One region of the Mesorhizobium sp. W050 genome, then DNA from elsewhere that is predicted to be linked to it. Evidence: predicted binding sites of a transcription regulator. Region 1 holds the regulator's gene; each other region holds the start of a gene.
The links. Region 1 encodes PhoB, which activates phosphate uptake and scavenging genes when phosphate is short. Its sites were predicted from a motif close to TGTCATNNANCTGTCAT; they were not measured.
Positions count from the first base shown of each region.

Region 1 (7,823 bases):
CGAATTCTTGATTCGATGCTTCATCTCCTGCAGCATCAAATCCTTTTCGAGCAGGCTTTTTTCCGTCGTTTCATGCAGCAGCGACTTGGCGTCGTAGGCGCGCTCCTGGTAGCGGGCCACCAACGCTATGGCGCCGGCCAGAAGCAGGCCGAACAGCCCGAGCATGACCGGAATGGCGCGCGAGGACGGTTGCGAAAATGCACTTGTCGGCCGAAACAGCACCGTCCACGGCCGACCGGCGACGATGATCTTGCGCGTCACCAACAGCCTGTCGCCAAAGCTCGCAACCGGCGGCGTCTCCGACTGGAACAGAAGATTGTCGGCGTCGGCCGTGCCGTCATAGACCGCGGTGTTGACCGGCAGCAAAGGCGTGCGGCTGAGCGCGGTCTGGAACAGGTCGCCGGCGCGGAAGGCCGCGTAGAGAAGGCCTGATGTCGATGATCTGGACGCGTTGATACCATCCGGCGCGGTTTTGACATTGAGCCTGACGAAGACCAGGAAACCGGTAAAGGTCTGCGCCGCCCCCGTGTCCTGGCCGAGTTGGACCAGACCGCTTGCGTGCTGTGCGTCATCGGCCAGCGCTTTTTCGATCGCCTCGCGCCGCACCGGCTCGGTGAACATGTCGTAGCCGATGGTGGATTCGTTGGCAGGGTCGAGCGGCTCGAACAGCACGACGGGCGTGCGCCACGGCTGTGTCGTGTCCGGATAGACCGTGTGGCCGGCGCCGCGGTCGCGCAACATGTCGCGCTCGACCGCCGCTTCGTCACCGGTCTTGGCCAGCCTGAGATAGCCGATGCCGCGCAGGCCGGCGAAATTGTTATCGAGATTGAGGGCGCTGAAGAAGGCCTTGAATTCGCTACCTGAAATCTCGCCGTTGCGGGCGTCGAACAGCGCCTGCGTCGAGCGCAGCAGTGACAGATGCAGATCGATACGGCTTTCGATGCGGTTGAGCGCGTCGTCGGCCGTCGCCTCGAACTTGATGCGCGCCGCTTCCTGGGTGGCGAAATAGGCGAAGCCCGCCATCGTCAGGCTGATCAGTGCAACGGCAATGAAGGCAAGGATCGGGAAAAGCTTCTTCAACGCAGGCCCATGGACGGTTCGGGAACCTTTATGGGCAACTCGCCGCGGCAAGACAATGGCGCGGCCAAGCCATAATGACGGCTGGCATATCACGTATATTTAGCCGGCTTATCGGTCGAACATCGGTGAAGATGAGAGCCGATGATATCGTGGTCTCAGGCCGCGATCTTCAGCGCACCCGGACCGGGAATGGCGCCGGGCGGACACTTTCCCAGGATGATCATGCCGAGCACTTCGTCCTGCGTCACATCGGTGGTGAGCGCGGTGCCGACGACCTGGCCGTTCTTCATTACGCAGACCCGGTCGGCAAGCTCGAACACGTCGTGAATGTCGTGGCTGATCAGGAAAATGCCGATGCCGTCGGCCTTGAGCTGCTTTACCAGTTCGCCGACCTGCGCCGTCTCCTGCGGCCCGAGCGCCGCCGTCGGTTCGTCCATGATCAGCATGCGGGCGTTGAACAGGATGGCGCGTGCGATCGCCACCGACTGGCGCTGGCCGCCCGATAGCTTGATCACGGGCTCCTTGAAGCGCTGGAAGCGCGGATTGAGCCGGCCCATCACCTTGCGCGCCTCGGCCTCCATGGCGACATCGTCGAGTGTCCCCCACGCGGTCATCAGTTCGCGGCCGAGGAAGAGGTTGGCGGCAGCGTCGACATTGTCGGCCAGCGCAAGCGTCTGGTAGATCGTTTCGATGCCGTATTTCTTGGCGTCGCGCGGATTGGAGATCGAGGCCTCCTGGCCGTTGACCAAGATCTGGCCGGCATCGCGCTTGTAGGCGCCCGACAGGATCTTGATCAGCGTCGACTTACCGGCGCCGTTGTGGCCAAGCAGCGCCACCACTTCGCCCGGGAAAAGATCGATGGACGCATCGTCGACGGCGCGAATGCCACCGAACGCGATCGAGATGTTGCGCATGTCGATCAGTGGCGTACCGGTGGGAGCAGTTTTTTCCATAGTCGTTCCTCCCTAGACCCGCTTGCGGTAGACGGTGTCGAGCCAGACGGCGATGACCAGGACAGCGCCAACGACAATGCTCTGCAGCGGCGAGTCGATGCCGAGCAGCACCATGCCGGATTGCAGCGACTGCATCAGAAGCGCGCCGAGCATGGCGCCCATCACCGTTCCGGCGCCGCCCGCGAGCGACGTGCCGCCGATGACGGCGGCCGCGATCACCAAAAGCTCGTCCAGTGTGCCCAGCGCATTGGTTGACGCATTGAGACGGGCCGACGAGATCGCCGCGCTGATTGCAGCCAGCACACCCATGATCATGAACACCTTCATGGTCACCCAGCGCGTGTTGATGCCGGCGAGTTCCGCTGCCTCCGGATTGCCGCCGATGGCGAAGACATAGCGGCCGAAACGCGTGCGCTTGGTGATGAACGTCATGATGATGCCGGCAGTCACCGCCATCAGCACCGGTATGGCGATGCCATGCGCGATGAACAGCCCGCCTTCGGGAACGGTGATGCCGTTCTGCTGTGCGTACTGGCGCACGATGCCGATCGGCCATGGATAGGAATTGCCGATCCACACGGCGCCGAGGATGGCCGCGCAAGCGACCACGCCAAGCAGGGTCTCGGCCCAGACGGGGCGCAGTGGAAAGCTGAAGCGCTTGCGCTGCGAGCGACCGTTGAGCAGCGCGAAGGCGACCGCCGCGCAGGCGACGATGCCGACGATCCAGCTGGCAGCGGCGCCAATCGAGCCGCGTGGTCCGCCGCCCATCAGCTGGAAGGTGGCGTCGAGTGGCGCGACCGTGCGCCCGCTGGTGATGAGCCATGCCATGCCGCGCCAGACCAGCAGGCCACCAAGCGTCACGATGAAGGCCGGAACCTGCATATAGGCGATGATGAAGCCCTGGAACGCGCCGATCAGCAGACCAAGCACCACGCCGGCGGCAAGCGCGACGATCCAGAGCCAGGGGTTTCCAAGCTGGAAGCCGATGACGCGAATCAGGAATTCGGCCTGTGCCACGCCCATGATCATGCCGATCACGCCTTCGACGGAGCCCACCGAAAGGTCGATGTTGCGCATGACGATGACCAGTACCATGCCGGTCGCCATGATCGCGACCGAGGACGTCTGCACCGACAGGTTCCAAAGATTGCGCGGCGTCAGGAAAAGCCCACCCGACAGGATATGTATGCCGACCCAGATGACCAGCAGCGCGCCGACCATGCCGAGCATGCGCGTGTCGAGCTCGGTCGCTTTCAGGAACCGGGCGACCGCGCCGAGTTCAGACGCTCGTGCCGTATCGGCCTGCGGATTTGAGGTCGTGTCGGTCATGATGTCCTCCAGCGGCTTGCCGTCTGGCGCGGATGCCGGACCACAGCCTAGAAGTTTGCCGCCGATGGCGGAAACACACAATTCTCGTAGAGAAAACGCCGCGGCTTGACAGCCGCGGCGCCTCATTTCTTCAAGTCGTCGAGATCAGTTGCAAGCCGCGACGCTGCCGGCGGCGACGCCGGTGCAGACTTCGTCCTTCTTGATCCAGCCGGCGTCGATGACGACGTTGAGGTTGTCCTTGGTGATCGCGACGGGGGTCAGGAACAGCGACTTGACGGTGTTGCCGCCAGGCGTGGTGAAGTCCTTGGCGCCGGCAATGTCGCCCGTCTTCTTGCCATCGGCAAGCTGCGAGGCGATCTCGGCGGCGTTCTTGCCGAGTTCGCGCGCGTCCTTCCACACCGACACCGTCTGCGTGCCGAGCGCGATGCGGTTCAGGGCGGCATGGTCGCCGTCCTGGCCCGAGACCGGAACCGTTCCGGCAAGGCCCTGCGCCGTCAGCGCGGCGACAACGCCGCCGGCGGTGCCGTCATTGGCCGCAACCACGGCATCGACCTTGTTGTCATTGGCGGTCAGGAACTGTTCCATGTTCTTCTGGGCGTTGGCCGGCAGCCAGCCATCGGTATAGGCCTCGCCGACATTCTTGATCTTGCCCGAGTCGATGGCTTCCTTGAGCACTTCCATCGAGCCCGAGAACAGGAAATCGGCATTCGGATCCGAGCCCGAGCCCTTGATGAAGACATAGTTGCCTTCGGGCTTCGCCTTGAACACTTCGCGGGCCTGCATGCGGCCGACTTCCTTGTTGTCGAAGGTCAGGTAGAAGACGTCCTTGTTCTCGATCAGGCGATCATAGCCGACGACCGGAATGCCTTCGTCCAGCGCCTTCTGCACCGCCGGGCCGATGGCCGAGGCGTCCTGCGCCAGGATGATCAGCGAGTTGGCGCCCTGCGAGATCAGGCTTTCGACGTCGGTCAGCTGCTTGCCGGGATTGGACTGCGCGTCGGCCGAAATGTACTTGTCGCCGGCGGCTTCGATCGCCGTTTTCATCGCCGCCTCGTCGGTCTTCCAGCGCTCTTCCTGGAAGTTCGACCACGACACGCCGATGACCTTGTCCTTCGCCTGCGCGACCGACATCAGCGCCAGCGACATGGCGACACCCGCCAGCATGGCGGCTGCAAATCTGTTCATCATAATCCTCCCTGCGCCGGGTGCGGCGCGACAAAACTGGCCCGAGGGCCGGCACACGGAGGCCCTATTTTTTCGAGCCTCGAAAAAATACTGGTTCAATGATAAGGCGCTGTCAACATCGATTCTGATGGATTCTGATGGCGTTGCCGAATTTTTTCGAGCTCCGCAATAAACAATGACAGGGCTGCCGGCGTCTGCCAATATTTGGCTGGTGCCGTCGAACACTATCATGAGGCGCGAGGAGGCCGGGAGGAAAACAAATGTCGGTTGGGATCCGCCACGACGATCTGCGCCGTCGCAACCGTGCGATGGTGATTTCGGCCGTGCGCCGGGCCGGCCAGCCGTCGCGGACCGAGATTGCGGCGACCACCGGCCTCAGCCATTCGACGATATCGGCAATCTCGTCTGATCTAATTCAAGAAGGCATCCTGATTGAAGGCAAGCCTGGCGAGACCGGCTCGCTGAAACGCGGCCGGCCGCAGGTCGGCCTTGGCCTCAACCCGGAAGCGGCGGCGGTCATGACCGTGGTGCTGTCGCTGAACTTCCTCTCCGTCACCGTCACCGACTATGCCGGCCAGGTGGTCGCGGAAGAACAGCGCCGGCTCGACACGCTGACCATGCCGCGCGACGAGCTGATCGGCGAATGCGTAGCAATCGTCGGGCGGCGTCTCGCGGACCCGGACCTCGATGTCCAGAGCATCGCCCGCATTGCCATGGGCATCCAGGGCATCACCGATTCGCAGGCGCGGGCCATGCTGTGGTCGCCAATCACGCCACTGACCGACATTGCCTTCGCCGACATGTTGGAAGCGGAATTCGGCATTCCTGCCACCATGGAGAACGACTGCAATATGATGGCGGTGGCCCTGCAATGGCGCCAGCCCGAGCGCTACCGCGACAATTTCATCGCGATCCTCTTGTCGCACGGCATCGGCATGGGGCTGGTGCTGAAAGGCGAACTGTTCACCGGCACCCATTCCTCGGGCGGCGAGTTCGGCCACATGATCCACCGTCCGGGCGGCGCGCTCTGCCGCTGCGGGCGGCGCGGCTGCGTCGAGGCCTATGCCGGAAACTACGCCATCTGGCGCAGCGCCAAAATGATGAGCGAAGATGCCGAGCCGGTCGATATCGGCGACGCTGATATGCGCGCACTCGCCGCGCGCGCCCGCGAAACCGATGGCCCGGAGCGCGAAGCCTATCGCAAGGCCGGTGAGGCGCTCGGCTTCGGCCTCGGCAGCCTGTTTGCGCTGATCGACCCGGCGCCTGTCGCCATGGTTGGCGTCAGCGCCGCCGCCTTCGACCTGATCGAGCCGGCATTGCGCGAAGCGATCGCCCAGACCGCCGGCGGCCAGCACTCGAAGTCGATCTCCTTCGACACCGAGCCCAACGAGCTGCCGCTGATCCGCGAAGGCTGTGCCATGCGCGCGCTCGGCTTCGTCGATCAGGAGATTTTCGCGCCGGGCATTCAGGCCAAATCCGGCAAGCATGTCGCCTGAATGGCCGGCAACGGCGCGACGCGCAGCATCCTAGTCTTCCCTGATCGCGTAGCCGGCGCCGCGAATGGTACGGATGACATCCGGCATGCGGCCGTTGTTGACCGCTTTGCGTAAGCGCCCGACATGGACGTCGACGGTTCGCTCGTCGATGTAGATCGTCTCGCCCCAGACATTGTCGAGCAGCTGGCTGCGCGAGAACACGCGGCCGGGATGGCGCATCATGAATTCGAGCAGCCGGAACTCGGTCGGTCCGAGCCTGATCTCGCTCTTCTTGCGGTAGACACGGTGCGACTCGCGGTCGAGCACGATGTCGCCGACCTTGAGCACGCTGGACAGCACTTCCGGCTTGGCCCGGCGCAGCAGCGCCTTCACGCGCGCCATGAACTCCGGCGTCGAGAATGGCTTGACCAGATAGTCGTCGGCACCGGTGGACAGGCCGCGCACGCGATCGCTTTCCTCACTGCGCGCGGTCAGCATGATGATCGGCAGCCGCTCGGTTTCGGGCCGCACTCTAAGCCGCCGGCAGAGCTCGATGCCGGAAACAGCGGGCACCATCCAGTCGAGCACCAGGAGATCGGGCACGTTTTCCTGCAGGCGGATCTCGGCCTCGTCGCCGCGTGTCACCACCTCGACGTGATAGCCTTCGGATTCGAGGTTGTAGCGGAGGAGCACGCCTAGCGGCTCCTCGTCCTCCACGACCATGATGCGTGGCGCGATCATCGGCAGTTCACCCTCATCAGGCCGGCATGGCCATCGCCGTCTCGTCCTGCTTCGGACGATTGGCGGGCAGTTGCTGGCCGGTCAGCACATAATACGCATTTTCGGCGATGTTGGTGACATGATCGCCGATGCGCTCAAGATTCTTGGCGCAGAACAAGAGATGCGTGCAGGCGGTGATGTTGCGAGGGTCTTCCATCATGTAGGTCAAGAGCTCACGAAACACGGACGTGTATTTGACGTCGATGCGCTCGTCGTCATTCCTGAGTTTTGCAAGCGCTGCCGCATCGGTGGCGGCATATTCCTCGACGACGCCTTGCACCTGGATCAGCACCAGCTGCGCCATGGCGTCGATGGAGTGCGAGAGGTCGCGCGGCGTGACGCTCAAGCCCACGGTGCCGACGCGTTTGGCGATGTTCTTGGCGAGGTCGCCGATGCGCTCGAGGTCGCCCGCCATGCGGATCGAGCCGACCACGGCGCGCAGATCGTTGGCCATCGGCTGACGCTTGGCGATCAGCGTGATGGCGCGGTCGTCCAGTTCGCGCTGGCGCGCATCCATGATGGCGTCGTCGGACACGACACGCTGTGCCAGCGCATTGTCCGAATTGAGCAGCGCCTTGGTCGAGCCGCTGACCATCGAGCCGGCCAGATCGCCCATGTCGCGTATCAGCTTGCTGATCTGCCCGAGCTCTTCATCGAAGGAGGCGACGGTATGTTCACCCATGATCTTGGTCCTCGTGCCTGAAAATTCACCCGCCGGACGGCTCAGCCGAAGCGGCCGGTAATGTAGTCCTGGGTGCGCTTGTCGTCGGGGTTGGTGAACATCTTGTCGGTGGCGCCCTCCTCGACGAGATAGCCGAGATGGAACATCGCCGTGCGCTGCGACACGCGCGCCGCCTGCTGCATCGAGTGGGTGACGATGACGATCGTGTAGTTCTGGCGCAGTTCGTCGATCAGCTCCTCGACACGGGCGGTGGCGATCGGATCGAGCGCCGAGCAGGGCTCGTCCATCAGGATCACCTCCGGCGACACGGCGATGGCGCGCGCGATGCACAGGCGCTGC
Region 1 is NZ_JBTTIH010000001.1:5,853,092-5,860,914, reverse strand. Features, by position in the region: gene ACYG9Y_RS28365 (CHASE domain-containing protein) at 1-1,080, opposite strand, end outside; gene ACYG9Y_RS28360 (ATP-binding cassette domain-containing protein) at 1,236-2,033, opposite strand; gene ACYG9Y_RS28355 (sugar ABC transporter permease) at 2,046-3,362, opposite strand; gene xylF (D-xylose ABC transporter substrate-binding protein) at 3,507-4,547, opposite strand; gene ACYG9Y_RS28345 (ROK family protein) at 4,808-6,043, shown strand; gene phoB (phosphate regulon transcriptional regulator PhoB) at 6,074-6,763, opposite strand; gene phoU (phosphate signaling complex protein PhoU) at 6,780-7,484, opposite strand; gene pstB (phosphate ABC transporter ATP-binding protein PstB) at 7,526-7,823, opposite strand, start outside.

Region 2 (7,823 bases), 4.4 Mb from region 1:
GCGCCTTGGCGAAGGCGGTGTCGTTGCCGTGCAAATGGTGCAGCTTGGTGGCGAGAAAGGTGTAGGCGACCGCGCACAGCACCAGGTCGATGCCATAGACCGCGACGGGGACGGGCGCGAAATGGTTCTCGCCCATGAAGGCCGTCGTTGCCGGCATCAGCGACAACCAGAACAGAAGGTTGAGGTTGGCCCACAGCACGCGGCCGTCGACCCTTTGGACGGTGTGGAACATGTTGTGCAGATTGTTCCAGTAGATGCCGACATTGATGAACGACAAGACATAGCTGAAAAAGATCGGCCACAGCGGCAGAAGCGCTGAAAAATCCTGGCCATGCGGCACTTTCAGCTCCAGCACCATGATGGTGATGATGATGGCGACCACCCCATCGGTGAATGCCTCGACTCTACCTTTTCCCATGGATTCTCCCTCTCGATGGAAAGACGTTAAGCGAGGACTTCGGGCAAGACCATCCTGACAAGGTTGTCAGGATGAAGTTCGGCGCGTGGAACGGCCATCCTTACATGGACGTTGGGGCGCAATTGGGCGTTGGGCGATTGGCCGGAGGTTGCCATGACCAGCTATGCCGAGACCACGACGCGCGACAACGGACTCGATGGCCGGCCCGCGATGGCCGCGGTTGCCGCCATGATCGCCGCGCTGTTCGCCGGCAGCACGGTGCTGACGCCGCTTTACGTCATCTACAAGCAGGCCTTCGGTTTCTCGCAGATCACGCTGACGCTGGTCTACGCCGTCTATGTCGTCGGCAATCTCGGCGCATTGCTGATGTTCGGGCGCTTGTCCGACGGCATTGGCCGCCGTCCTGCGGCGCTGGCGTCGATGGCCATAGCGGTGGTCAGCGCGGTGGTGTTCCTGCTGGCCGAGAATGTCGCATGGCTCGATGTCGCCCGCATATTGAGCGGCCTTGGCATCGGCGTCGGCGCGGGAACCGGCACGGCCTGGCTTGCCGAATTGATCGAAGGTAAGGACAAATCGCGCGCGGCAATCATCGCCACCAGCATCAACTTCGTTGGCCTTGGCCTCGGCGCGCTGGCATCGGGCCTGCTCGCCGAATATGCGCCCTGGCCGTTGAGACTAACGTTTGCGGTCTATCTTGCCTTGCTGGTGGTGGTGACGCTGCTGATCTGGCGTACCCGCGAAACCGTGTCCCGGCCGGGCAGGCTGACCGACGTTTCGTTGCGGCCACGGCTATCGGTGCCGAGCGATATCCGCGCTGCCTTCGTGGCGCCGGCGGTCACCGGTTTCGGCGCCATGGCGCTGGTCGGCTTCTATGCAGCCCTGGCGCCGAGCATCCTGGCGCAGCAACTGCATGTGGCCAACCATGCCGAGGCCGGCGCGCTGTTCTTTGAACTGTCGATCGTTGCGGCCGCGACCATTCTGGCCACGACCCGACTGTCCAGCCGCGCCGGAATGCTGGCCGCGCTGGCGCTGATGATCCCGGCCGTAGGGCTGATGGTTGCTGCTCAGTTTTTCGCGTCGATGTCCCTGATGGTTGCCGCCACCGCTGTGTGCGGCGTGGCGGCGGCGCTCGGCTATCGCGGCGGCCTGCAGGTGGTGAACCAGATCGCACCTGCCGAGCGTCGCGCCGAATTGGTGTCGGCGTTCTTTATCTGCTGCTTCTGCGGCAATGCGCTGCCGGTGATCGGCATTGGGCTGCTGTCGAGTTGGACCACTCCGACGACGGCAAGCCTGGCCTTCGCCGGTATGATCACGCTGTTCTCTGTCGTAGCGCTGGGGTTCGGCGTCAAATACGCGCGCTGAGCCTCACCCGCTTGGCGTCCCGGGCGCCATGTTTGCCCGTCCGCGCGGGATGCCGAGGCCGGTGTCGGGCGGCTCGCCGGCGGCCGGCCGGTCCTCGATCATGTGCATGGTGCGCCAGCGGCCGAAGCGATAATAGGCGGCGGCCAGCACCAGCGAGGTGATCGATCCCGCCGGAAAACTCCACCACAGCGCTTCCTCGCCGATGTAGCTCCTGAAGAAGTAGGCAAAGCCGGTACGCACGACCATCACGGAAATCACCAGAATGATCAGCGGCGGCATCACGGCACCGGTGGCGCGCACGGTCGCGAACAGCACGATGGTGACGCCGAACAGGATGAACGACCAGGACGCCACCTTGTTGATGTGGGCTGCAATGTCGATTGCGGTGCTGTCCCCGCTAAGGAACAGGCCGAGTACCGGCCTGTCGAAGAAGAACAGCAGCGCCACCAGGGCGCCGGTGAGCACCAGGTTGAAGCCGACGCCGGACGCCGCGATCCGACCGATGCGGTCCCACCGCCCTGCGCCGACATTCTGGGCCGCCATCGACGAGACTGCGGCGCCGATCGCCAGTGCAGGCATCTGGATATAGGTCCACAGCTGCGCCGCGATGCCATAGGCGGCGGCGACCTGCGAGCCGTAGGAGTTGACGATGCCCATCACGGTCAGCGCCGCCGCCGAAATGACGATCATCTGCAGGCCCATCGGCACGCCCTTGAAGACGACGATCCTGAGCAGCGCCGGATCCGGCCGCAGCAGAGCGAGGTTCGCGCCGGCGAGCCGCAACGGATGCTTTCTGGCATAAAGCACGACGAGGATGGCGATCACGCTCACCGTCTGGCCGATCAGCGTCGAGGTGGCGGAGCCGGCGATGCCGAGCTCGGGGAAGGGGCCGATTCCGCGAATGAGCAGCGGATTGAGGATGATGTCGAGCACGACGGCGAGCGCCATGAAGAAGAATGGCGTGCGCGAATCACCCGCACCGCGCAGCACCGTCATGACGAAGGACAGAAGATTCATCATCGGCACGGCGACGAAGATGATGCGCAGATAGGAGCGCGCCAGCGGCAGCGCATCGGGCGGGGTGCCCAGTGTGTTGAGGATGGCGTCGACCCAGATCCAGCCGCAGACGGCGAAGATAGCCGAGACGAGGAAGAAGAAGCTGGCGCTGGTGCCGACGATGCGCCGCGCCTCGGGCAGGTCGCGGGCGCCGACCGATTGCGCCACCAGGATGGTGGCGGCCATGCCGATGCCGAACACGGTGCCAAGAATCAGGAACAGCACCAGATTGGCGTTTGAGGTCGCCGTCAGCGCCAATTCACCGAGGAAGCGGCCGACCCAGACGGCGTTGATCGAACCGTTGAGCGACTGCAGCACATTGGAACCGAGCACCGGAAGCGCGAACAACAGCAGCGTGCGAGGGATTGGGCCGCTGGTGAGATCGCCGGTGCGCCGGCGCGGTAGTATTTTTTCGTCCATGGGCTGTTCGGCGAAGGTTCATCTCAAAGTCCGCCCGGCAATGATCGCCGATTTAACGGACAAGGTCGATGCGGCATTGGAACATGCCACCTGGCGGCTTCACGCTAATCAGTTCTCAAAACATTCGGAATGGGATATGGGTCGTCGCCGCGTGGGGTCGCATATCCTGTTGGATATGATGAATAGGCTGGGGGGATCATGTCCGACAATCCGCTTTTTTCCGAGCGCCTGAACCGGCGCGCGTTTCTTGGAATATCCGCTTTGGGTGCCGCTTCCATGGCGCTTTCAGCCTGCACCACGACCGACGTCGTGGTGCCGCCAACGCCCGCTCCGGCGCCCGAACCGGCTCTGGGCGATGCCGCCACCATGTATTCGGCGCGCGTCGATGAGGGCTTTTCATTGCCGGCAATCCCCGTGGCCAAGCTCGATCCGAAGTTCGTGCGCCAGATCGTGGACGATCCGACCGGCGAAAAACCCGGCACGATCGTCGTCGATACATCCGAGCATTTTCTCTATCTGGTGCGCGATGGCGGCAAGGCAATGCGCTATGGCGTAAGCCTCGGCAAGGCCGGGTTTGGCTGGACCGGCAGCGCCGTGATCCAGGCGCGCAAGAAATGGCCGGTGTGGACGCCGCCGCCGGAAATGATCCAGCGCCGGCCGGAACTGGCGAAATACAAGGACGGCATGCCGCCCGGACCGCAGAGCCCGCTCGGCGCGCGCGCGCTCTATCTGTTCCGCGACGGCAAGGACACGATGTACCGGCTGCACGGCACGCCGGAATGGGATTCCATCGGCAAGAACGCGTCGTCGGGCTGCGTGCGCTTCATGAACCAGGACATCATCGACCTCTACAGCCGGGTCAACGGCGTAGCCCAGGTCTATGTGCGCCCGAACCTGTCGGCCGCGGGCAAGATCATGGCTGTGTCGAGCCGGACCGCCGAGCCGATCGATGCCGGCGTGCCAAGGGATGCGGAGATTTTGAAATAGGTGCCTTCACGGCATCGCTGATCGCCGACAAACGGTTAGAGGCGGACGCGCCGGGCGCGTCCGCCTCTCCGTATACGGCTACTTCTTGGCGAGGCCCGGAAGCGTGACCTGATAGACCAGGAACATGGTGTCGACATCGGCGCCGTCTTCGGCCTTGTAGGGCGCGCTGACCTGAAAACCGTCCTCGGTGAGAAAGTCGTTATCGTTGCCGACGAACAGGAAATAGTCGTCGGGCAGCGCCGGATCGAGCACGCTGACCACCGACATTGCTTCCCACTTCTCCGACAGATTGTTCTTGTCGTTGGGCTTGCCGTCATGCAGGCCGAAACGGCCGAGTTCCTTGTTGTCGTTGATGTCGATGAACGGCGTCAGCTTGGCCGGCGTCACCGAGGGGTCGAGCACGCCCTTGGGCGCCAGCGGCTTGTCGGCGGCATCGAAGGCGCCGCCGGCAATGTCGGTGGCGCCAGAGACGTCGACGACGAAAATCTGGCGCAGCAGCGAAGTATCGCCCTTCACCCCCTGGCCGTTTCCGCTGTCGCGCGCCAGCATCAGGAAGGTCTTGTCGGACAGCGCCACGATTTCGCTCTGCGCGGCGACCTTGGTCTTGTCCTTGGCGTCCTTGAACACCGGCAGCGGCACGGCATATTCATGCACCAGCTTGAGATGGGCCGGGTCGGAGGCGTCGTAGACCAGCGCGCGGGTGTTCTGGCGCGTCGCGGGCGAATCGCCGCCATCCTGGCGGGGCGCCGACTGCAGCACAGTAATCAGCGACTTGCCGTCCGGCGTCAGCGCCATGCCTTCGAGGCCTTGATTGTTCTGGCGGCCGGTTTCGGGATCCTTCGGATCGGGTTCGGCTGCACCGGGGCCCGGATTGTCGGAGGCGAAGTTCGGCGCGCCCTTGCGCATCGGCACCAAAGCGGCGGGCGGCTGCGTTGCCGACAACAGATGGCCGTCGGCCGAGAAGCGGTAGATGTTGGGGCCGTATTCGTCAGAGATGAACATGGTGCCGTCGGGCAGCCGCGCGATCGCCTCATTGTCGAGCGCCAGCTTGCCATTGGCCTCGGGCAGGATCGGCAGGTCGCCATTGGCCGCGCGCAAGCCGTTGAGCGGATCGAGACCGGTGGCGTCTGCGCCCTTGTCGTCGGTGAGCAGCAGGGAATCGGCTAACGTCGCCTTGACGCCGGTCCTTTCCTGGCCGGCGGTGGGCGTGGCGCCCAGTGCGGTCGGCGTGAACTCGATGCGAATAGTGTTGAGCCGCGGCCGGTAGTCGGTGGTGCCGACGACATTGTAGCCGCGATCCGGCAGCAGCCACAGCGAACCCTTGTAGCCATCCGCGCCATGGGTCCAGCTTGCGGCGTCGATCGACATGCCGGAGCCGGAGCCGAAGGTCTCGCCGAACTTGTCCTTCTGATCGGCCGGAATGCGGCCGACGCCGACCAGGCCCTTGTTGACGAAGCCGCCAACGGTGGCGGTGCTGTCGGCAAGGGCAGGGGTCAGGGCGCTAAACAGCGCCAATGCGGCGCCGAGCGACACGGTTCGGTGCAATTTTTCATGGGATAACCTCTTTGTGACGGAACGGGCCGGAACGGCCGGATGACGAAGCCGCCGCAATCGACGATGCCGCGCCCACCGATGAGCGGTCTAGGACGCGAAGATGATAGTTGCGTGACAGACCGTGTCGCACGCGCTCCGGAACCATTTTCCAGCCTGATCCGTTGCACGCGAGCCCAAGCGTCGCCTGCGATGGCCGGTCGAGCCCCGGGCCCAGGAGGGATAAATGGGTTTCGATCAGTATCACGAGCCACCGGAAGAACTGACGCAGGAGGTGCGGACCTTTGCCCGCATGATCACCTCGTTGATCGAAGAGGCCGAGGCGATCAGCTGGTACGAACAGCGCATGTCGGTCGAGAAAGACCCTCAGGCCAAGGCGATCATGAAGAACGCGCAAGGCGAGGAGTTCAAGCATTTCGGCATGGATCTGGAATTCCTGCTGCGCCAGAAGAAAGACTGGCGCACGGAACTGAAGGAAATCCTGTTCACCACCGGCGACATCGTCAAGGCCGGCGAGCGGGGCGAGAAGAAGGTGGATTGAGGCCCGCCGGCCTTCCTCCGCGGCGGATCAATCGCTGTCGCGGGCGATCAGCTCCAGCGGCCAGACTTCGCGGATGATGCGCGGACCTTCCGGGCCGGCAAAGGCGGGAAGCGAGGCCAGCAGCATTTCGGCCAGCCGCCGGCCCATCGGCTCCAGCGACGGACGGAAGGCGGTCAGCGCCGGCGAGAAATAACGGCAGAGCGGCGTGTCGACGATGACGATCACCGCGATGTCGTGGCCGGGCCTGATGCCCATCTCGGCCAGTGCCTTGCAGCCGCCGAGCGCCATTGCGTCATTGTTGAAGATGATGGCTGTGGGCCGGTCCTTGGAGAGCATCACGCGCGGCGTCACCTGGTAGCCTCCGGCCTCGTTGATGAAGCCGTCGGCGATCAGGCCGGGGTCGACTTCGATGCCATGCCGCCCCAGCGCCTTGCGGTAGCCGTCGAGGAACAGGTAGCCGAAGTTGAGATCCAGCGAAGGGCGGATGGCGGCAATGCGGCGGTGGCCGCGCGCGACCAGCCGGTCGACGGCTTCGTCACCCGCCCTCTCGAAATCGATATCGAGCGAAGGATAGGTGTCGTCGCCGGATTGACTTCGGCCAAGCGTGGCGAAGGGAAAGCCAGCCTTGCTGAGATAGTCGATCCGATCGTCTTCCCGCCGTGTATTGGCCAACACGACCGCGTCGGCTCGGCGCGTCTCAACCACGCGGCGCAGCCTCTCCTGCTGATATTGGCCGGGCTCGCCCATGACGACCATCAGATCCAGGTCATCCTCGGCCAGTCGGCCCTGCAGACCGATCAGGAACGGGATGAAGAACGGTTCGCCATATTGCTGGTCGCCCGGATGCGGCTGCAGCATGAAGGCGATCGAATGGGTGGTGCCTTGCCGCAGACTGCGGCCGGACTGGTTGGGCGAATAGTTCAATTGCTTGGCGGCGGCGAGCACGCGCTGGCGGGTGTCGGCATTGACGTCGGCGCGGCCGTTCAGCGCCCGCGACACGGTGCCGATCGAAATGTTCAGGTGACGCGCAAGGTCATGGATGCTGGACGCCAAGGACAGTTCTCCCCCTGTCTTGGCTAGCACCGGCTGCCGCCCAGGCCAAGGCTTCGGGATGATTTTTCGCTGGCAGCCGATTGACATTCTACGCCATCGGGTGTGTTCTCGTAAACGTTTACGGAGAAACGTTTACGGTGATGCCGGAAATGCCGTGACATTCGGTCTGGAGGGACCGGACGGGAGGAATGCCGGATGATGAATGCCGTCCTCGTCGGCTGTGGTGCGATGAGCAAGGCCTGGCTCGATGCCGCGAGGCAGATCGACGGGCTGGCCATTGTCGGCCTTGTCGATCTCGACGCCGAACGGGCGAAGGCGAGGGCGCACGAATACGGGCTCGACGGCGCGGTAATCGGCACCAGCCTCGACGCGGTGCTCGACCAGACCAGGCCCGACGCGGTGTTCGATGTCGTGGTTCCAGCCGCCCGGCGTGAT
Region 2 is NZ_JBTTIH010000001.1:1,484,194-1,492,016, forward strand. Features, by position in the region: gene ACYG9Y_RS07060 (TMEM175 family protein) at 1-418, opposite strand, end outside; gene ACYG9Y_RS07065 (MFS transporter) at 572-1,780, shown strand; gene ACYG9Y_RS07070 (MATE family efflux transporter) at 1,784-3,256, opposite strand; gene ACYG9Y_RS07075 (L,D-transpeptidase) at 3,455-4,243, shown strand; gene ACYG9Y_RS07080 (esterase-like activity of phytase family protein) at 4,322-5,788, opposite strand; gene ACYG9Y_RS07085 (ferritin family protein) at 6,021-6,335, shown strand; gene ACYG9Y_RS07090 (LacI family DNA-binding transcriptional regulator) at 6,363-7,388, opposite strand; gene ACYG9Y_RS07095 (Gfo/Idh/MocA family protein) at 7,584-7,823, shown strand, end outside.
Region 2: a site for PhoB is predicted at 5,898-5,914, ahead of ACYG9Y_RS07080 (esterase-like activity of phytase family protein). Genes of this name have one in related genera too.

Region 3 (7,823 bases), 2.7 Mb from region 1:
GGGACAACGACATGCATCATAGCTAAAAGACAGAACAAAAAGGGGAACCTGCCATGGTCATAGAAAACGCCGTCAGCGCCGAAGAGATCAAGGTCGATGCCAAGAAGATGCACATTTCGACCACCGATGTCGCAATCGACATCATCGGCATGCACAAATGGTATGGCGAGTTCCATGTGCTGAAGGACATCAACCTCAAGGTGATGCGCGGCGAGCGCATCGTCATCTGCGGTCCTTCGGGCTCGGGCAAGTCGACCATGATCCGCTGCATCAACCGGCTGGAAGAGCACCAGAAGGGCAAGATCATCGTCGACGGCAAGGAACTCACCAACGATCTCAAGAAGATCGACGAGGTGCGCCGCGAGGTCGGCATGGTGTTCCAGCACTTCAACCTGTTTCCGCATCTGACCATCCTGGAGAACTGCACGCTGGCGCCGATCTGGGTGCGCAAGACGCCGAAGAAGCAGGCCGAGGAAATCGCCATGCACTTCCTCAAGCGCGTCAAGATCCCCGAACAGGCCAACAAATATCCGGGCCAGCTGTCGGGCGGCCAGCAGCAGCGCGTGGCGATAGCGCGTTCGCTGTGCATGAACCCGCGCATCATGCTGTTCGATGAGCCGACCTCGGCGCTCGATCCCGAAATGATCAAGGAAGTGCTGGAGACGATGGTGGGCCTGGCCGAGGAAGGCATGACCATGCTGTGCGTCACTCACGAAATGGGCTTTGCTCGCAAGGTCGCCAACCGGGTGATCTTCATGGATCAGGGCCAGATCGTCGAACAGAACACGCCGGCCGAGTTCTTCGACCATCCGCGCCACGAGCGCACGAAGCTGTTTCTGTCGCAGATCCTGCACTGAGCATTTTCATGCGAACCAAAAGAGCCCGGCCGTAATGCGGCCGGGCTCTTTTGCTACCTGGGGTCGGGGTTAATCTTCTCCATTGAAACGCCAGGGAAACACAAGGCCGCCGCCGTATGAGAAAAGGCCTGCGTTTCCTGGCCATGCTGATTATCGTGGTCGCGCTCGCTGCCACGCTCGGCACTTTGGTGCCGCGCCCACTGTGGCCGGCGTCAGCGGCGGGTGAGGGCACGCGCCATATTCTGGTGCTGGAGAATCCGATCCACACCGACATCGCCATTCCCGTCGATGACGAGGTGCGCCGGCGCTTCCATTTCCTGGTCGCTGCCGGCATCCCTGTCGACGCCCCGGAAGTGCGCTACATCGTCTTTGGCTGGGGCGGCCGGGCCTTCTATCTGGAGACGCCGAGCTGGTCGCAGCTGAAGACAGTGCCCGTCCTCAAGGCGCTGACACTGGACGCCTCGGTCATGCATGTCGATATCGCCGGGGCCATCGCCGAGCCGCACCCTGCTGTCACCGGTTTCGACATCGATGAGGAACGTTTTGCAGCGCTGCTCGACTATATCGACGCGAGTTTCCAGCAAGGGCCGCATGGTCCGGTCGTCATCGAGAACGCCGCCTATTCCAGCTTCGACCGCTTCTTCGAGGCGAACGGCCATTTCAACGCGCTTGTCGGCTGTAACACCTGGACAGCCGCCGGCCTGCGCACCGCCGGCCTGCGCACCGGCTGGTGGAACCCGCTGCCGGCCTCGCTGGGCTTGTCGATGCGGTTTTATAACTAGCAGTCCTTCATCGCACCGCGACAGTGTTGGATCTTTTGAAGTCAGCGGGACAGCACCCCCCTCTGGCCTGCCGGCCATCGCCCCCGCAAGGGGGGAGATCAGCCGTTTTGCCCGCGGCGCTCCTGCTGCAACGCCGGCGATTTTGGCGAAGGCGACGGCGACATCCAATCTCCCCCCTTGCGGGGGAGATGTCCGGCAGGACAGAGGGGGGTGGGAAGGATCGCTAAGTCGACGATCTAGACTGCCGAGCGTCCGCTCGCCACCCATAGAGCCAGTCGAGGTCGGCGGCGAGCTTGTCGGGCGAGCGCATGGCCAGGAACAGATTGCGGGCGATCGCCACCGGGCCGGCAGCATGCCAGGCGAGGCGGTTTACGGCCCCACGACGCGCGGCCTTGGCGACACGCGGCCGCCGAAGATTTTCCCAGATTTGAAAACTTCTGGGCAGATCGCCAGGGAAATCGGCGATAGCGTCGGCAAGCGTGATGGCATCCTCGATCGCCATTGCCGCGCCCTGCGCGGCAAACGGCGTCATCGCGTGCGCGGCGTCGCCGATCAGCGCGATGCCCTGCGGGCTCGTCCACCGCTTCTGTTCGACGGTGTGGATCGGAAAGGCCGTCCATGGGCCGGCCAGTGCCACAAGCTTCGTCAGGCCCGGCGCGGTGCCGCGCAGGGCAGCCGTGAGGATCGCGGGATCGGCATGGCCTGACCAACCTTCCGCCATGCGCTCGCCCTTGGTGAAGGCGGCGAGATTGAAGGCCCGGCCTTTGCTGACGGGATAGGCGACCATGTGGAAGCCTGGATGCAGGAACGTGGTGACGCAGTCGGCGGCGCCGATCGCGACAAAGGCTTCGCCGGCGGCGCTCTCGGCCGCGATCGTGACTCGCCAGGCGAGTTCGCCCGAAAAACGGCTTTTGACGAAGTCCTCGCCTGCGAGTTGCGCCCTGACTGCCGACCAGACGCCGTCGGCGCCGACCAGCAGTTTGCCGCGTGCCTCGATCTCGCGGCCGTCCACTTCGGCGGTCACGGCGACATATTGCGCGTCTTTGACGATGCCGGTCACGCGGGCGCCGGTGATGAGCTCAATCTCCGGCCGTTCGGCCATTTGCGCCAGCAGCGCTGCCTGCAGATCGGCGCGGTGAGCGACGAGATAAGGCGCCTGCCAGCGCGCTTCGGCGGCTTGCCCAAGCGGTACCCGCGCCAGTTCGCGCAGCGTCCCGGCGTCCTTGAGCACGACCGCTTCCGGCCGCAACGCTGCGGGCAGCAGTCGGTCGAGCACGCCGAGTTTTCCAAGAATGCGTGTTGCGTTGGGCGAAAGCTGGATGCCGGCGCCGGCCGCTTCTAGGTGCTGTGCCTGTTCGATCAGCTTTACCGGATAACCCCGTCCGGCGAAGGCAAGGGCAGCGGTCAGCCCGGCGATGCCGGCCCCGGCGATTATGACCTGCCGGGACCTGATGTCTTCCATCGGGCTTGTCGCGGAAGGATCAGGCGGCCTGGTCGATATAAAGGCAACCGGCCGGCAGCGTTTCCGTCGCCCTCAGCTTCGCCGAATAGCGGTAGAGCGTCGAGCAATAGGGGCAGACCTTTTCATTGTCGTCGCCCATGTCGAGGAACACATGCGGGTGGTCGAAGGGCGGGTTGGCGCCGGTGCACATGAATTCCTTGACGCCGATGTCGATTGCCGGATGGCCCGCATCGTTCTGGAAATGGGGAATGGAACCGCCTGCCATCGTCGTCTCCTTGATCTCGTCGAAAAGCATCTGGAACATAACAGGCCTGTTTGCAAGATCGATGAAATGAAACTGTCGCAAAAGCCTGTCAGAGGATACGGTGAGCCGGTTAAGTGCATGTCCCTGAAATCGGAATGGTTTTCGCCGAAGGGCCATGCGTCACAAAAGCGTGTTAGAGGCATGGCACGTCCAGCGGCGCTCCAAGGGACGGTTGGCGGGGAAGAGCAGGAACCATGAACGAACTGAAGCCGGTGCAGAGCGAATTCATCAATGTCGAGGTGGCGAGCCCCGAGGGCGGCAACCCCGATCGGTTCGTCAACCGTGAGTTCTCCTGGCTGCAGTTCAACCGGCGTGTGCTCGAGGAATTGCAGAACGAGCACCATCCGCTGCTCGAACGCGTCCGTTTCCTGTCGATTTCGGCCGCCAATCTCGATGAATTCTTCATGGTCCGCGTTGCCGGCCTTGCCGGCCAGGTGCGCGAAGGCATTGCGCTCAAGAGCCCCGACGGCCGCACGCCGGAGCAGCAGCTGGAACAATTGCTGCGCGAAGTCGAGCGGCTGCAGGAGGACCAGCAGAACAGCCTTTCGGCGCTGATGCTGCTGCTCAACAAGGAAGGCATTGAGAGCATCACCCGCGATGCACTGACCAAGGATGAGAAAGTCTGGCTGGAAGACCATTTCCAGGACCAGGTTTTCCCGGTGCTGACTCCACTGTCGATCGACCCGGCGCATCCGTTTCCGTTCATTCCCAATCTCGGCTTCTCGATGGCGCTGCAATTGCGCCATCGCAAGAATGGCGAGGAGATGAGCGCGCTTCTGCGCCTGCCGGTGGCGCTGAAGCGCTTCATCCGTCTGCCCGACCGCAAGCAGCACGTTCGCTTCATTCCACTGGAGGAGGCTGTCGGCCTCTATATCGGCAAGCTGTTCCCCGGCTATGAGGTCAAGGGTTCCGGCACCTTCCGCATCATCCGGGACAGCGATATCGAGGTCGAGGAAGAGTCGGAAGATCTCGTGCGCCTGTTCGAGACGGCGCTGAAGCGGCGCCGCCGCGGTTCGGTCATCCGCATCGAATTCGACAAGTCGATGCCCGGCGAATTGCGCGAGTTCGTCGCCGGCGAGCTTGGCGTCTCTTCGAGCCGCATCAGCGTTCTGACCGGCCCGCTGGCGCTCAGCCAGATTTCCGAGATCGTCGCCGTGCCACGCGACGACCTGAAGTTCACCCCCTACAATCCACGCTTTCCCGAGCGCATCCGCGAGCATGGCGGCGATTGTTTCGCGGCCATCCGCGAGAAGGACATCGTCGTCCACCACCCCTATGAATCCTTCGACGTGGTGGTCCAGTTCCTGCGCCAGGCAATGGCCGACCCGGAGGTGGTGGCAATCAAGCAGACGCTCTACCGCACCTCCAACGACAGCCCGATCGTGCGCGCCTTGGTCGACGCGGCCGAGGCCGGCAAGTCGGTGACCGCCCTGGTCGAGCTCAAGGCGCGCTTCGACGAGGAAGCCAACATCCGCTGGGCGCGCGACCTCGAACGCGCCGGCGTCCAGGTCGTGTTCGGCTTCCTCGAACTGAAAACCCATGCGAAAATGTCGCTCGTGGTGCGGCGTGAGGACGGCAAGCTGCGCAACTATGTACATCTCGGCACCGGCAACTACCATCCGGTGACCGCGCGCATCTACACCGACCTGTCCTTCTTCACCACCGATCCGACGATCGCGCGCGATGTCGCCCAGCTGTTCAACTTCATCACCGGCTACGCCGAGCCGACCGATGAGATGCGGATCGCCATCTCGCCGTTTACGCTGCGCAGCCGTATCCTCAAGCACATTGCCGACGAGGTCGCCTACGCGCTGGCTGGCCGTCCGGCGCGCATCTGGATGAAGATGAACGCGCTCGTCGATCCCAACATCATCGACGCGCTCTATGACGCCAGCCGTGCCGGCGTCGAGATCGATCTCGTCGTGCGGGGCATCTGCTGCCTGCGGCCGCAGGTGCCCGGCCTGTCGGAAAACATCAGGGTCAAGTCGATCGTCGGCCGCTTCCTCGAACACAGCCGCATCTACTGCTTCGGCAACGGCCATGGCCTGCCGTCGGACGAGGCGATCGTCTACATCGCCTCGGCCGACTTGATGCCACGCAATCTCGACCGCCGCGTCGAGACTATGGTGCCGATCACTAATCCGACGGTGCATGAACAGATCCTTGGCCAGATCATGCTGGGCAACATCATGGACAACCAGCAAAGTTTCGACGTATTGGCTGACGGAACCTCCCGGCGCGTCGTGCTGGAGGAGGGTGAGGAACCGTTCAACGCGCAGGAATATTTCATGACCAATCCGAGCCTGTCGGGACGGGGTGACGCGCTGAAGTCGCATGCGCCCAAGCGCATCGCGCAGTTCAAGCGTCGCAAGAAGAACACCGGCTGATGATTTCAACGTCCCAAGGCCGGCTGCAGGATCGCCGGCCGCTGTCCATCATCGACATCGGCTCGAACTCGATCCGCCTTGTCGTCTATGAAGGGCTGGCGCGCTCGCCTACCTTGCTGTTTAACGAAAAGATGCTGGCCGGTCTCGGCCGCGGCATCGTTTCGACCGGCAAGCTCGATCCCGAGGCGGTGACGCGCTCGATGGAGGAGTTCCGCCGTTTCCGCGCGCTCTCCGACCAGGCGGGTGCGGAGCACATGTTTGTGCTGGCAACGGCCGCGGCCCGCGAAGCGATCAACGGACCCGACTTCATCCACCGCGCCCAGGATGTGCTCAAGACCGAGATCCGCGTGCTCACTGGCCGGCAGGAGGCGCATTATTCAGCGCTTGGCGTCATTTCGGGCTTCCACCCCGCCAATGGCATTGCCGGCGATCTTGGCGGCGGCAGCCTGGAGCTTATCGACATCAATGGCGAGGCGATCGGCGACGGCATCACGCTGCCGCTGGGTGGCCTGCGGCTGCAGGACATGGCCAGGAATTCGCTCGCCCAGGCGGCAAAGATCACCCGCGACGAACTGGCGCGCGCCAAATTGTTGAAGGGCGGGCTGGGACGGCCCTTTTACGCCGTTGGCGGCACCTGGCGAAACCTTGCCCGGCTGCACATGGAAATGACCAACTACCCGCTTGGCGTCATGCACCACTATGAGATCGGTGTCGAAAGCGCCGCCAATTTCCTGAAGCAGGTGGCGAAAGGCGAGATCGAGAAGGTCAAGGGCATCGAAGGTGTGTCGAAGAACCGCCGTTCGCTGCTGCCCTATGGCGCGGTCGTGCTGCAGGAGATCATGGCGGCGATGCAGCCGTCGAAGATCATCGTCTCGGCATTGGGCGTGCGCGAAGGGTTTCTCTATTCGCTGCTCGACCCTGCCGAGCAGAAGGCCGATCCGCTGGTCTCCGCTTCGGAGGAACTGGCGCGGCTGCGGTCGCGCTCGGTCACCCATGCGCATGAGCTTGTCGAATGGACGGACAAGACCTTTGCCGCCTTCGGCATCGACGAGACGGAGGATGAGGCGCGCTATCGCCACGCTGCCTGTCTGCTGGCCGATATAGGCTGGCGCGCACACCCGGAATATCGCGGCAAGCAGTCGCTCAACATCATTGCCCACGCCTCCTTCATTGGCGTCGATCACCCCGGCCGTGCCTTCCTGGCGCTGGTCGGCCTGTTCCGCCACGAAGGCGTGTTCAACGATGCGGCGCCGGAAATCCGCGGCCTGGCGACGCCGCGCTATCTCGAGCGCGCCCGCATCCTGGCGGCGGTGCTGCGCGTCGTCTATCTGCTGACTGCAGCCATGCCCGGCGTCATGCCGCGGCTGAAATGGGAAAACCGCGGCAATGGCACGTTGGCGCTGGTGCTGCCGGCCTCACTTTCCGATCTTTACGGCGAACGCCCGGCCGGACGGCTGGCGCAACTGGCGCGGATCACCAACCGCCGGCTGGTGCTGGCGGTCGAGGGTGGGCAGAGCGTGTCGGTGAAGTAGGCGCGGCCTGACAGCAAAACCATGTCGTCGTCGAACTCGCGTTCGAGGACCGGCTTCCTCAGTCCGTCGCTGCTTCGCAGCGCCACCTTCCCCTCCGGAGGGAAAGGAAGGGAGCCTCGTTGGAAAGCGTTGGCGGCAATAGGCTCGCGCCCTTCCTCTACCCCGTCGATCGGGGGAGAGGTGGCTCGGCGAAGCCGAGACGGAGTGGGGGTCGACCTGCCTCGGGCATCGATGGTTCAACCGGGACGATATTTGACGATATCAGACCGCGGCGCGGCGCCCGTCGATCGACCAGGCCCCGGCGCCGGCCATGGCTAGCGCCAGGAATCCACCGGCGATAGCAATATCCTTCATCAGCATCTGCTGGTGCAGGAAGGTGAGCATCGGGTCATCGCCGCCCTGGCCGTAGTGGCCGATGGAGCCCGCAACGATGCAGAAAGCGGCAAGAAGTATCGCAACGACCGGCGTCTGAAAGCCGACCAGTATCAAGAGACCGGCA
Region 3 is NZ_JBTTIH010000001.1:3,159,377-3,167,199, reverse strand. Features, by position in the region: gene ACYG9Y_RS15330 (amino acid ABC transporter ATP-binding protein) at 54-857, shown strand; gene ACYG9Y_RS15325 (TIGR02117 family protein) at 974-1,639, shown strand; gene ACYG9Y_RS15320 (FAD-dependent monooxygenase) at 1,863-3,101, opposite strand; gene ACYG9Y_RS15315 (zinc-finger domain-containing protein) at 3,121-3,366, opposite strand; gene ACYG9Y_RS15310 (RNA degradosome polyphosphate kinase) at 3,600-5,792, shown strand; gene ppx (exopolyphosphatase) at 5,792-7,324, shown strand; gene ACYG9Y_RS15300 (DoxX family protein) at 7,586-7,823, opposite strand, start outside.
Region 3: a site for PhoB is predicted at 3,429-3,445, ahead of ACYG9Y_RS15310 (RNA degradosome polyphosphate kinase). Genes of this name have one in related genera too.

Region 4 (7,823 bases), 2.4 Mb from region 1:
GCGGTCTTGATGTGCATATGCACCGGCTCGCCGCTGCCGTCGCCGAAAACCACTGTCGAGCCCTTCGGGCCGGTGACTTTCAGATTGCCCGTACGCACCAGGCGGTCGAGAACGCGTTTCAACAGAATATTCATCACCAAATGTCCCCTCACGGTCAGACTGGCGGACCAATTCTGCAACAATATATAGGGGTTCGAAAAGTTCCATTTGGCACAAAAATGCCCGGGCGAGAGGCCCGGGCATTGGTCCAGAAAGGCTGGATGACGAGGAAGTGATTGGAGCGCTGCTCCCTCGCTTCCCGATCAGGCCCAGTGCGGGATCAGGCGTTGTCTTCTTCGCCGCCTTCGAACTCGGTGTTCGGGTCGAAGAAGTTCTCCGGCCGTGCGTTGTCGTTGATGTCATCGCCATAGATGGCTTCGGCGGTGGTCAGCGTCTCGCCCTTGGCCTGGCGCTGGGCTTCGTCGGCCGTGCGGGCGATGTTGAGGCTGATGGTGACCTCGACTTCCGGATGCAGCGCAATCGCCACATTGGTGACGCCGATGGTCTTGATCGGCTGGTTGAGCTGGATCTGGTTGCGGTTGACCGAGAACCCTTCGGCGGTCAGCAGGTCGGCGATGTCGCGGGTCGACACCGAACCGTAGAGCTGGCCTGTCTCGCCGGCCGAACGCACGGCGATGAAGCTCTTGCCGTCGAGCTTTTCGGCAACCTGGCTGGCTTCCGACTTGCGCTCGAGGTTGCGCGCTTCGAGCTGCGCGCGCTGCCCTTCGAACTTCTTCTTGTTGGCTTCGTTGGCGCGCAGCGCCTTGCCCTGCGGCAAGAGGAAGTTGCGGGCAAAGCCGTCCTTGACCTTGACGGTATCGCCCATCTGGCCGAGGCGGGAAACGCGTTCGAGAAGAATCACTTGCATGGTTTTGTTCCTTCGTCTGGGCACCGACCGCGGGATCGGCGCCGAATTGAATGGAACAGGTCAGGAAGCTCTGAGCGCCTTGGCGCCGGTGTCGCTGTCCTGCCTGTCGCGGCAGTTAGAGGCTTTTCACCTCAACTCGGGATTTCAATGCATGTCGCCAAGAGTGGTCCCGGTTTTGGGACAACGACATGCATCATCAAATTACCCCTGCGGCGCCCGTCGCCGTGGGAGAAGGAAGCAGGCGGCGAACCGCCCGCTCGAAAGTCTTAGCGAACCACGTAGGGCAGCAGGCCGAGGAAGCGGGCGCGCTTGATCGCCTTGGCGAGTTCGCGCTGCTTCTTCTGGCTGACGGCGGTGATGCGCGACGGCACGATCTTGCCGCGCTCGGAAATGTAGCGCTGCAGAAGACGCACGTCCTTGTAGTCGATCTTGGGCGCGTTGGCGCCGGAGAACGGGCAGGTCTTGCGGCGGCGATGGAACGGGCGCCGGGTCGGGATCTGATTGATGTCGACCATTATTCTGCACCTCCTTCAACGCCTTCGCGCGGACGGCGCGGACCACGATCACCACCGGCGTCGCCAAATGAGCGCGGCGGACGATCGCCACGGTCGCCGCGATCACGGTCGCCGAACGAGCGCGGACCACGATCACCACGGTCGCGGTCGCCGAAGCCGCCGCGTTCCGAGCGCTCTTCGCGCTTCTGCATCATGGCCGACGGGCCTTCCTCATGCGCCTCGACCTTGACGGTCAGGAAACGCAGCACGTCCTCGGACAGGCCCATCTGGCGCTCCATCTCGTTGAGCGCTGCCGGCGGGCAGTTGAGGTCCATAAGCGTGTAGTAAGCCTTCCGGTTCTTGTTGACCCGGTAGGTGAGGGACTTCAGTCCCCAGTTCTCGACCCGGCCGACGGACCCGCCATTTGCGGAGATGACGCCCTTGTACTGTTCGACAAGCGCATCGACCTGCTGCTGCGAGAGGTCCTGCCGGGCAAGGAACACATGTTCGTATAGAGCCATAGTGGTTCAGTGCCTTTCTTCGTTTCTCTCCCGGATCCTCGCGGCAAAAGCCTCTGCAACTTCTCTGACCCGCTGGTCCCGAGGGGGCGAGGAAGAAAGGAGCATTTCGAGACGGTCGAGAGCGGAGACACGGGAGGCGGAAGCGCTTCTGGCTTCACACGAAGGTTTTGGGTAAAACCTCCGGCCCTCCGTTCAGCCCCCAGCAAGGACCGGCAGATTGCGGGCGTCTATATTAGCAATTTGGCTGGAAGGCAAGGGTAACGCATGCTCCGGACAGCGTCCTGGCGTCGCAGGGTTGGAAAAGACCAGGCATCAACTCGTATGCGGGGTACGACCGTTGATCGTTTCGGGGAAGAAGTCCGGAGCCGCCTTACGCTTGCCGAACATCATATCGTATTGCAGCATGCGGAAATCGTTGATCGCCGGATCGATGTCCTTCTGCCGCGCCCAGTCCGCCGTGGCCTCACCTGACGGTGTCAGAAGCAGATTGCGATCCACGACGCGATAGCGTTCGCGCAGCGCGCCTAAGAAGCCGGTATAGTAGGGGTGCGTGATCCCGGCCGTGGTAAGGATATGGTAGGGCAGGAAGGCCGGGCTCACCGCGCCCATATCCTGCGCCGGACCGGTGCGGTTAGACCAGATGACCAGCGGCGTCTGATGATGCTCCAGTGCCGCCTCCGGCGTCGGTTCCTTGCGCGGCGCGACATTGTCCTTCAGGTAACCGGTTTCGACATAGACGGGGCCGAGCGGCGGCAGATGGTCGCCGAAGAAGGCGATGACCGTCGGCCGCTCGCGCTTCTTCGCCCATTCGATCAATCGTTCGAGGCCACGGTCGGCATCGGCGGAGCCTTCGGCATAGCTGAGCAGCGATTCCCGCGCCCATGTGCTGATCGGCGCCGCGACCTTGTGGGTCGGATTGTAATAGCGGTACGGCTCGTAGGGACCGTGGTTCTGCAGGCTGACGGCGAAGAAGAACACCGGCCGCTCGCTGGCGTCGGCCTCTGCGATGATCTCGTCGGTCATCGACGCATCGGAAGCCAGCGGCCCGCGCTTTTCCAGTGGCGGCAGCGTCTCTTCCGAGCGGAAATCGTTGAAACCGAAATCGGCATAGACGGCGCCTCTGTTCCAGAACCAGTTGGTGCCCGGATGGATGGCGCGCGCCCGGTAGCCCTCGCTTTTCAGGAAGGTCGCCAGCGACGGCGTCGGCGTGCGCACATATTGCTGGTAGGGGATCGAGCCTGCCGGCAGGAAGGCATTGGAAAAGCCGGTCAGCGCCTCGAATTCGATGTTGGCGGTCATGCCGCCGAATTCCGGCGAAAACATATAGCCGGAACGCAGCGCCCGCACATTGGGGATCGGGTCAGGCGTGATTGTGACGCCGGGCAGCTTGGTCGGATCCCAGAAAGATTCGCTCATCACCACGATGATGTCGGGTTTCTCATCCGGTACCGAGGCCGCCACAGCAGGCCTGTCGATCGCGTCGATCGCCTTGTCGGAATAGCCCGCCGGCGCCGAGACATGCGCCATCGGCACGTTGAGCGCGAAGGCCAGCGCAAACCCGTTGGAGGCGTAGTTCTCCTTCTGGTCCCACATGATCGGGATGATCTGCAGCCGGTCGCGGGTCCATGAGAAGGTGGCGTAGTCCATGATCGAGACGAAGAAGGCGAGCAGCGGCACTGCCAGCGTCAGCCGCGCCAGCCGCCCTTTGCGGCTGAGGATCGGAACCTTGCGGCGCCACAACCGCCAGCCATAGATCAGCAGCGACAGGCCGGCGACGATGCCGACCGCCATGGCGAGCGCCGTCCAAGGCCGCTCGCGCACCAGGAGCGGCATCAGTGCCATGATCTGGCGCGAATAAAGAAAATCGGTTGGGTAGAGCGGATCGCCGAGATAATGCGACTTCTGATGCCCGACAAAGGCCAGCGCCAGCGTCAGCGGCGCCACGATCATCAGGCTCTGGTGACTGCGGCCAAGCACGGCGTCCAGTCCCATCAGCACCAATGCAAAGACAATGATGGTGGTCCAGCCCGGCTTGAATGGCTGCAGGAAGAAGTCGACTGTGCCGAAGAAGTCGCCGCGCACGATCCATTCGATGGCGAACACCAGGATGGCGGAGGCAAGCAGCGTGACCAGACCGTAGCGGATGACCGGCCATCTGCGCCCCGGCAGGTAGCCGGTGGACGGATCGTCTTCCAAGAACTGTGGCGCGGATACGGCCGCGCCCTTCCTGATCCTAGCCACGTCTCTTCCCCCGGCCCAAGCAACGCGAATTTCCACTCGCGCCACCGTTCTGTCATAGAACTGTCATGCAAAAGCTAGCGCCTGTGGCGAAAATAAGAAGAGCCAGCAAACGATTCGTGAGCGGTTTTCATCAGGTGTGATCGGCGAAAAGCCTTTGGGAACAGGGACTCGAGGTCAGCTCCGGTTCAAGCGAGAGCGGAAATGCCGCCTCCGGGCTTGACTTGACGGTCCGCCTTGCGTCACAGGCAGGAAAAATCAGCCGCTGGAGAGCGCCCAAATGGCCGTCGCATTCACCTTTCCGGGACAGGGCAGCCAGGCTGTCGGCATGGGCAAGGACCTCGCCGACGCCTTCCCCGAGGCACGCAGGGTGTTCGAGGAAGTCGATGATGCGTTGGGCGAAAAGCTGTCGAAACTGATCTGGGAAGGCCCGGAAGAGGCGCTGACCCTGACTGCCAATGCCCAGCCGGCGCTGATGGCGGTCTCGCTGGCGGGAATCCGCTCGCTGGAAGCGCGCGGCTTTTCGCTGAAGGACAAGGTTGCCTACGTTGCCGGTCATTCGCTCGGCGAATATTCCGCCCTTGCCGCGGCCGGTTTCGTTTCGGTCGCCGATGCCGCCCGGCTGCTGCGCATCCGCGGCAACGCCATGCAGGCGGCGGTGCCGGCCGGCGAGGGCGCCATGGCGGCGATCATCGGACTGGAACAGCCCGACGTTGAAGCCGCTTGCACCGAGGCCGCAACGGGATCCGGCAAAGTCTGCCAGATCGCCAACGACAATGGCGGCGGCCAACTGGTGATCTCCGGCGCCAGGGCGGCGGTGGAACTCGCCGCGAAACTGTGCACCGAAAAGGGCGCCAAGCGGGCGCTGATGCTGCAGGTCTCGGCCCCCTTCCATTCGGCGCTGATGGCGCCGGCGGCCGATGTCATGCGCGAGGCGCTGGCCGGGGTGACCAAGAATGCACCGGTGGTGCCCGTCGTCTCCAACGTCACTGTAGTCCCGACCAGCGACCCCGACGAGATCGCGCGCCGCCTGGTCGAGCAGATCACCGGCCGCGTGCGCTGGCGCGAAACGGTGGAGTGGTTCGGCGCCAATGGCGTCGCCACGCTGTTTGAGATCGGCGCCGGCAAGGTGCTTTCCGGCCTGGCGCGGCGGATCAGCCGCGACATCGCCACATCGGCCGTCGGCACGCCGGCCGATGTCGAGGCGGCGCTGGCCGCTCTTGCATAATCCACTGGCGATTCAACCCCTCCCGTGGGAAGGGTGTTCTCTTAAGATCAGGAGACGAAAATGTTCGAACTGACCGGCCGCAAGGCGCTCGTCACCGGCGCATCGGGCGGCATTGGCGAGGCGATTGCCCGGGTGCTGCATGCGCAAGGCGCCATTGTCGGCCTGCACGGCACCCGCATCGAGAAACTGGAGACCCTGGCCGGCGAACTCGGCGACCGGGTAAAGCTGTTCCCGGCCAATCTTGCCGACCGTGACGAGGTCAAGGCGCTTGGTCAGAAGGCCGAAGCCGAACTCGAAGGCGTCGACATACTGGTCAACAATGCCGGCATCACCAAGGACGGCCTGTTCGTGCGCATGGCGGACGCGGATTGGGACAGCGTGCTGGAGGTGAACCTCACCGCCGTGTTCCGGCTGACCCGCGAGCTGACCCATCCGATGATGCGCCGCCGCCATGGCCGCATCATCAACATCACCTCGGTGGTCGGCGTCACCGGCAATCCTGGCCAGACCAATTATTGCGCCTCCAAGGCCGGCATGATCGGCTTTTCCAAGTCGCTGGCGCAGGAGATCGCCACCCGCAACATCACCGTCAACTGCGTCGCCCCGGGCTTTATCGAATCGGCCATGACCGACAAGCTCAACGACAAGCAGAAAGACGCGATAATGGCCGCGATCCCGACGCGCCGTATGGGCACGAGTGTTGAAGTGGCGTCGGCCGTCGCCTATCTCGCCTCCAACGAGGCAGCCTACGTCACCGGCCAGACCATCCATGTCAACGGCGGCATGGCCATGATCTGACGGGATATTGCCTGGTGATAAGAAGACATGGCCGGCTTGTGAAAAGAGACCATTTCGCCTTGGACCTCAGCCATTTTTCGTGTAATGCGGCCCGCAACCCGGCGGTTCGGGCAAAAACCGGTCCGGCATCGTTGCGTTTCCGGCAGGACCATCTTTCAGCTTGATTAGCGGCATTCTGCCCGCTAACGAAGACAGACAAACAAAAGACGAGGATGCCCCAAATGAGTGACACCGCAGAGCGCGTCAAGAAGATCGTCATCGAACATCTTGGCGTCGATGCCGACAAGGTGACGGAGCAGGCGAGCTTCATCGATGATCTGGGCGCGGACAGCCTCGACACGGTCGAACTCGTCATGGCCTTCGAAGAAGAGTTCGGCGTCGAGATTCCGGACGATGCGGCCGAGACCATCCTGACCGTCGGCGATGCCGTGAAGTACATCGACAAGGCTTCGGCCTGACACTATCCGCAGTCATCACCGGGGAGGACCTGCGATGAGGCGTGTCGTCGTCACGGGCCTTGGCCTGGTTTCGCCGTTCGGCATGGGCTTCGAGCACAGCTGGAAGGAACTTCTGACCGGCCGCAGCGCCGCCAAGCGCGTCACCGAGTTCGAAGTGGAAGATCTTGCCTGCAAGATAGCCCACGTCATTCCGCGCGGTGACGGCACCAACGGCACGCTCAATCCCGAAGCCGTGCTCGAGCCCAAGGAACTGCGCAAGATCGGCGACTTCATCCTTTACGGGATTGCGGCCGCCGACGAAGCGCTGAAGGATTCCGGCTGGGAGCCCAGCACCGAAGCCGAGCGCTGCGCCACCGGCGTCATGATCGGCTCCGGCATTGGCGGCCTCGAGGGCATCGCCGAGAACGCTATCATCCTGAAAGAGCGCGGACCGCGCCGTATCAGTCCATTCTTCATTCCCGGCAACATTATCAACCTGGTATCTGGCCAGGTATCGATCCGGCATGGGCTGAAAGGCCCCAACCACGCCGTCGTCACCGCCTGCTCGACCGGCGCGCACGCCATTGGCGATGCCGCCCGCCTGATCATCTTCGGCGATGCCGACGTGATGCTGGCCGGCGGCGCGGAATCGCCGGTGACCAGACTATCGCTTGCCGGCTTCGCTGCTTGCCGGGCACTGTCCACCGACCGCAACGACACGCCTGAGAAGGCCTCGCGTCCCTATGACCGCGACCGTGACGGCTTCGTCATGGGCGAGGGCGCCGGGGTCGTCGTGCTGGAAGAACTCGAACACGCCAAGGCGCGCGGCGCCAAGATCTATGCCGAGGTCACCGGCTACGGCCTGACCGGCGATGCCTATCACATCACTGCACCGGCCGAAGACGGCGACGGCGCCTTCCGCTGCATGACGGCGGCGCTGAACCGGGCCAAGCTGACGCCCGCCGACGTCGACTACATCAACGCGCACGGCACCTCGACCATGGCCGACACGATCGAACTCGGCGCCGTCGAGCGGCTGGTCGGCAACGCCGCCTCGAAAATCTCGATGTCATCGACCAAGTCGTCGATCGGCCATCTCCTGGGTGCCGCGGGCGCCGCCGAGGCGATCTTTTCGATCCTCGCTATCAGAGACAACATCGCGCCAGCCACCATCAATCTTGACAACCCGGAACGCGAAAC
Region 4 is NZ_JBTTIH010000001.1:3,492,448-3,500,270, reverse strand. Features, by position in the region: gene ACYG9Y_RS17135 (SAM-dependent methyltransferase) at 1-134, opposite strand, end outside; gene rplI (50S ribosomal protein L9) at 320-907, opposite strand; gene rpsR (30S ribosomal protein S18) at 1,174-1,422, opposite strand; gene rpsF (30S ribosomal protein S6) at 1,422-1,922, opposite strand; gene ACYG9Y_RS17115 (LTA synthase family protein) at 2,235-4,163, opposite strand; gene fabD (ACP S-malonyltransferase) at 4,441-5,388, shown strand; gene fabG (3-oxoacyl-[acyl-carrier-protein] reductase) at 5,449-6,186, shown strand; gene ACYG9Y_RS17100 (acyl carrier protein) at 6,408-6,644, shown strand; gene fabF (beta-ketoacyl-ACP synthase II) at 6,679-7,823, shown strand, end outside.
Region 4: a site for PhoB is predicted at 4,214-4,230, ahead of ACYG9Y_RS17115 (LTA synthase family protein). Genes of this name have one in related genera too.